2 regions of the Vreelandella neptunia genome follow, and region 1 is predicted to be linked to the other one. Evidence: predicted binding sites of a transcription regulator. Region 1 holds the regulator's gene; the other holds the start of a gene.
The links. The regulator PhoB, encoded in region 1, activates phosphate uptake and scavenging genes when phosphate is short. The targets are predictions, from matches to a motif close to TGTCATANNNNTGTCANA.
Positions count from the first base shown of each region.

Region 2: a site for PhoB is predicted at 2,043-2,060, ahead of SR894_RS12525 (PstS family phosphate ABC transporter substrate-binding protein). Genes of this name have one in related genera too.

Region 1 is NZ_CP140255.1:4,769,505-4,772,712, forward strand. It holds gene phoR (phosphate regulon sensor histidine kinase PhoR) at 14-1,300, opposite strand; gene phoB (phosphate regulon transcriptional regulator PhoB) at 1,303-1,992, opposite strand; gene ubiA (4-hydroxybenzoate octaprenyltransferase) at 2,104-2,994, opposite strand; gene SR894_RS22060 (chorismate--pyruvate lyase family protein) at 3,030-3,208, opposite strand, start outside.
Region 2 is NZ_CP140255.1:2,686,456-2,689,663, forward strand. It holds gene pstC (phosphate ABC transporter permease subunit PstC) at 1-873, opposite strand, end outside; gene SR894_RS12525 (PstS family phosphate ABC transporter substrate-binding protein) at 969-1,982, opposite strand; gene SR894_RS12530 (sulfite exporter TauE/SafE family protein) at 2,113-2,844, opposite strand; gene SR894_RS12535 (multidrug effflux MFS transporter) at 2,918-3,208, opposite strand, start outside.

The sequences.
Region 1 (3,208 bases):
ACATTTGGCTACATCAAACAAGACGCGAGGGGGGGAAGGCGCAGCGAAACAACGCCCCTTTACCGGGGAGGGATTCAATTTGCAGTTGCGCATCATGACGCAACAGTACGTGCTTAACGATGGCTAAGCCTAAACCTGTGCCGCCCGTTGCAGTACTGCGCCCCTTATCGACTCGGTAAAAGCGTTCGGTTAAGCGGGGAATATGCACAGGATCAATCCCCTCTCCGTTATCTTCCACATCAATACAGCCACCGCCAGTAGCGCTAGCTTTCCAGCGCAGGGTGATTTGGCTGCCTGCTGGTGTGTAGCGAACCGCATTAAAGGCAAGGTTAGAGACGGCGCTACGAATTTCCTGCTCACTGCCTAGCAGCCGCGCATCGCTCTCAAGTGCGACGGTGATGGTATGGCGTTGATGCGATAAGGCTAGTGCGTCAGCACACACGCTTTGCAGTAAAGGCTCAAGTGACAGCGGATGATGATCTTGCCCACCTTGGTCAATCTCCAAACGCGAGAGCAGCAATAAATCGTTGACCAGATTCTGCATCCGCTGGGTCTGCTCCTGCATTTGCTGGACACTGCGACCCAATCGCGGCGGAAGCTGATCGGCGATATCACTGTAGGTTTCCAAATAACCTGATAGAACGGTCAGAGGGGTGCGCAGCTCGTGGGAGACGTTGGCGACAAAGTCGCGCCGCATCTGCTCTAGGCGATGCAAGCGGGTGATATCGCGCGCCATCACCAAGCGTTCGTCGTCACCATAGAGAGTAATTTGATATTGCAGGATTCGCCGTTCATCAATCGGCGAAGTGAGCGTTAACGGCTCACTGTAATTACGCGCATTAAAGTAGCTGATAAAGCTTGGGTCGCGCAGCAGGTTAGTAATGTGTTGACCACGATCATGGGCCGTTTGTAGCCCCAGCATGGCGGTAGCAGCACTGTTCCACCACTCCAGGTCGCCGTGGCGGTCAAGCATAACCACGCTGTCACGCATCGCTTCAGACGACTCTTGAATACGCGCCAGAGTAGCGCGCAGACGGCTTTGGGTAATGCGCTGGCTTTTTTGATAGCGGTATAAACGATCGAATAGCTCGCCCCACATTCCACTGGCGGCAGGGGGTTCATCGTGAGGGTTAAGCGTGAGCCACAGGTAAAGCTCGCGCAACTGTCGTAGGTGGTAAAACAGGCATAGCGCAAGCCCTGCCGCGAGCCCCAGCCCGGCCGAACCCAACAGCCAGCCTAAGCAGGTGCCCAGCGTGGCCAGCCACGCTATTCGCCACAGCTCACGACTCCATAAACGCACATTTACACCCGTGCAGAGAAACGGTAACCGGTACCCCGAACCGTTTGAATCAGGTTTTGATGCACCTCGCCCAGGGCTTTACGCAAACGGCGAATATGCACATCAACTGTGCGCTCTTCGACATACACATTCCCCCCCCACACTTGGTCAAGCAGCTGGCTGCGTGTGTAAGCGCGCTCTTGGTGGGTCATAAAAAACTGTAGCAGCCGGTACTCGGTAGGGCCCATTTCCAGCGCTTTGCCGTGGGCGCTGACCCGGTGGCTCACCGGATCAAGCAGCAGGCCGTTAATCTCAATGGGATCTTCAACGCCACGTGGCGTCGCACGACGCAGCACCGCTTTTAGTCGCGCCACCAATTCCCGGGGAGAAAAAGGCTTGGTGATATAGTCATCTGCACCAGCTTCAAGCCCTTGAATTTTATTATCCTCTTCGCCTTTGGCGGTGAGCATAATAATGGGAATTTCGGCGGTGGCTTCTTCGCGCTTTAAACGTCTTGCCAGCTCAATACCACTAGTGCCGGGCATCATCCAGTCCAGCAGCAGTAAATCGGGTTGGTGGTCGACCACCATAGCATGAGCATCCTGGGCGTTATCCGCTTCGAGCACGCGATAGTCAGCCATTTCCAGCGCTACCGCGATCATCTCGCGAATCGATGATTCATCATCGACAATCAGAACGGTCTTGGCGGTCATACCAGAGCCTCACGGTGTCCAAAGAAAACTTGCTCAAAGATAAACAGTTCAATGACATGTCAGTGACGATAACACCATGACTTGATGACAGTTACATGACAACCGCCGCGATTAACCAGCCACAGGCCACCAACTTAGCGCAATACCGGCAAAAATCAGCAGTCCCGACCAGTGATTATTGAGAAAAGCCTGGAAGCAGGGATCCCGCTCCTGGTCGCGAATCAAGCGCTGCTGATGCAGAAAAGTCGCCGCCATTGCCGCAAGCCCTAGCCAGAAGAAACCACCTAAACCAACCCGCCAGCCTACCCAGGCCAGCAATCCCAGGGTGGCTACCTGGAGTAAGCCAATCATCAAACGATCCGCATTTCCAAACAGCACGGCCGTTGATTTAATGCCAATTTTTAAATCATCGTCGCGATCGACCATGGCGTACTGGGTATCGTAGGCCACTGTCCAGCATACATTAGCGCAGAATAGCAGCCATGCCTCCAACGGCACGTGGCCCAACACGGCGCCAAACGCCATCGGAATCGCCCAAGAAAACGCAGCGCCCAGCACCACCTGAGGAAAGTGGGTATAGCGCTTCATAAACGGATAAATAATCGCCAGCAGCACACCGCCCAGCGAGAGCAGCACCGTAAACCAGTTGGTCAGTAGTACCAGAATAAACGCAGCGGCCACCAGGGCGATAAACAGTAGCTGGGCTTCGGTTTCGCTGATACGGCCTGTCGCTAGCGGACGATGTTTTGTGCGTTTCACATGCCCGTCAAAGTGGCGATCTGCATAGTCATTGACCACGCAGCCCGCGGCACGCATCACATAAACGCCGGCCACAAAAATCAGCAGCACATTTCGTCCTGGTACACCTTCCGCAGCCACCCAAAGGGCCCACAGCGTCGGCCACATCAAAAGCCATGTGCCTATCGGCCGATTCAAGCGCATCAGCTGTAAAAAATCTGCCACGCGAGCCCATCCCTTCGGCCGCAACAGTGAACGATCCATGCTTACCTCACGAAGAATAAGATGCAGGCGCTAGCCTAGCGCGAAGGCAGGCCAAGATCATCTGCCATCGCACCCAAAAAATACTCTTGCACTAATAACGACAGGCCGCCGTGATAAAAGACGGAGCGCCTTCCCCAGGCACAACTCCCATCGATACCATTCACGCTAATAAAATGCGGGGGTTGCTTCGTCGCTTCCAAAGGCCCGCGAACTA
Region 2 (3,208 bases), 2.1 Mb from region 1:
GGGCACCGAATTGATCACATCATCAGATAGCGATGAGATAAACGGAATGATCATAATGCCCATCACAATGCCAGGGGCCAACGCATTGTTATAAGACGCATCGAGCCCCAGAAAACCGGCAATATTGACAATGATCGGCGCCACGGTGATAGCAGCAAAAAAGCCATAAACCACGGTAGGAATACCCGCCAACACCTCTAACACCGGCTTAGCAACGGTACGCACTTTGCGCGGTGCAAATTCAGACATATAAATTGCAGACAGCAAACCGATAGGCACTGCCACCAGCATAGCGATGGCGGTAATCATAAAGGTGCCAGCAAACAGCGGTACCGAGCCAAACTCAGCGCCGCTGCCATCACCGCGACCCGCGGACGCTAAAAAGCTAGCGCCAGGATTCCAAGTGGTGCCGGTGATGAACTCCCAGAAGCTGTGCATTTGGAAAAAGCGCAGCGCCTCGGAAATAATCGAAATTAAAATACCAAAGGTCGTCAAAATGGAGATTAACGCTGCACCGGCCAGGGCCATGCGAATGACCCGCTCAATGGCTTGGCGGGCATGGAAATCGGGTTTTACTTGATTAAGACTCACCAGGAGCCCGATGGCGGCTATCACTAAGCTCGCCGCCAGCAGGTAAAGCGTAGGAATGTCGGCGCCTATTAGCAGCAAAACGAAAGCGCCCAGGGCACTCACCACCACGGCTGGCCCGGCGGTGGAGAGTACGGTAAACCAAGCGTATTGGTCAGGCTGGGCGAACATCGCCGTACCCGCGCTACGTAACCGGGTGGCTTTAGAACGGCCAGCAAAAAAAGCCAGCAGCCCCAGCAGCAATAATACACCGCAAAAAATCAGAAGAAGCTGGTTGGTCTGCATCGCATCTCTCTCACGTCGTCACCGGTTAAGAAACCTATCAACAAAACGGGTCGGCAGCTTGCACTGCCGACCTCTTTTACAACTGACCTACCAACTTACTTAAGAACGTCTGCAGTCATTGCAGTGCGATCTGCAACGGCCTGGCGCCACTCTTCGCGCTCTGCTTCTGGCAGAACGATCAAACCGATATCACGCAAGTAGCCGTCATCGCCAATCATCATTTCGCTCATAAACATATCGACGTAATCGTACATCGGCGGAACTTCTTCAGCGTGCTGGTTCTTCACGTAAAACCACAGTGAACGCGCGATAGGATAGTCACCGGAACTGATTGCCTCAGCTTCAGGCTCGACACCATCAATGCTGGCGGCGCTGATCGTGTCAGTATTCTCTTCAAGGAAAGAGTAGCCGAAGATACCGAAGGCACCGGTGTCTTCTGAAAGGCGCTGAACGATCAGGTTGTCATTTTCACCGGCATCGATGTAAACACCGTCAGAGCGGATATCGGTGTAGCCTTCATCGCCGTAAACATCCATACCCTCGGACGAAGATTCCATTACCAGCTCTTCAAAAGCATCGCGGGTACCTGAAGTTGTCGGCGGCCCATAAATGGAGATTTCACGGTCTGGCAGCGAAGAGTCGATTTCGCTCCAGTTGGTGTAGGGGTTTTCAACCAACTCGCCATCAACCGGCACCATGGCAGCTACCGCCATGAAGATCTGTTCGCGGGTTAAGGCAACGTCATCGTTTTCGCTTGATTGGCCCAATACGATACCGTCAGAACCGATTTTAGCCTCGGTGATATCGGTAACGCCGTTCTCTTCACAACGCTCGAACTCAGACACTTTCATGCGGCGTGAAGCGTTCGTAATATCCGGCGTGCCTTCACCAACACCGTTACAGAACAGGCGCAAACCGCCGCCCGAACCTGTTGATTCAATAACAGGGGTCGGGTTACCAGTAGTAGCACCGAACTCTTCAGTTACGTAGCTGGCGAACGGGTAAACGGTACTGGAGCCTACGATACGGATTTGATCACGGGCCTGAGCAACACCGGCAACGCTCATTACAGCAGCCGCGATAACGGTGGTTTTGAGAATACGGTTCATGCGAAATACTCCTGTTCATGTAGGGATCTGGCCTTCGCAAGGCATACCTTGCACTGGTTCCATGACAACTTCATGACAGCGAGCAAAACGTAGAAAAATTTTCGTTACATAGAGGCAACCAAGCCTTACATCACCACAAAAGTCCTAGCGCCGCGAGGGTGCACAACGCTAGTGAAGCTCCCTGCAGAAGGCGTCTATCCAGACGGTGGGCAATAGCATCAGCCAAGGCGTTACCGATTAACACCATAGGCAGAAAGGTAAGCGCGACCTGAAAATGCCAAAGCTGAATCTGGTCAGCCAAGGCGAGGGTGATGAAGGTCAAGAGGGAGGTCAAAATGAAAAAGGCAGCTAAGTTGCCACGCACACGATCAGCAGGTAGGCCGTGCATTAAGAGCACGATGGGCGGGCCACCAATAGCCGCTACGGTGCCGAAAATACCTGAGAGCACCCCCGCGCCAAACAGCGTTATTCGGTTTACCGGCAGTTGAAAGCGGCACAAAGTGACGAGAACCGCAAACAACACGATCACTGCAATCAGCTTTTCTAACACAAACATGGGGGCGGCAAGCAGCAGCCAAATCCCTAGCGCATTACCGGGAAGGCGCCCCACTAGCGCCATGCCAATGGAGTCCAGGCGCACCTCGTGCCAGTAGTGACGCACCATCATTAGCGAGACGGTAAATCCAAACAACACTAGAACGACTGGCACCAGGCGAGGCTCTAGCATCAACAGTAACGGCGCGCCAATAATGGCTAAACCAAAACCGGTGGCGCGTTGGACAAAGGCACCCAGCAACAGTACGGCGGAGCAAGCGAACCAGGTACTCATGGGCATATTGACCCAAGCCAGCATGCTATCCATTCAACTTATCCATGCAAACTATCCATATGCTCTATCCATACGCCCTGTCCATACACCCTATCCATTTGAAAAATTATTCATCCGCAGCAGGTGCTTTAGTCAGTTTGCGTACACCGATATTGCCTAGCAACGCAGCACCCAGCATGGTGAGAACCATGGGCCAGAGATGCTCTACCTCGAACAGCCCTACCATCACTCCCGCGAGGGCGCCGCAGGTAAACTGGATGCCGCCCAGCAGCGCCGTTGCCGTGGCGCTGATATGACCAAAATGATCCAGTAACGACGAGATCGCGTTGGGCGTGATCAGCCCGATCATACCGGTAAACAGCATAATCAACGGCACCACGATCACTAGCGACGCAAT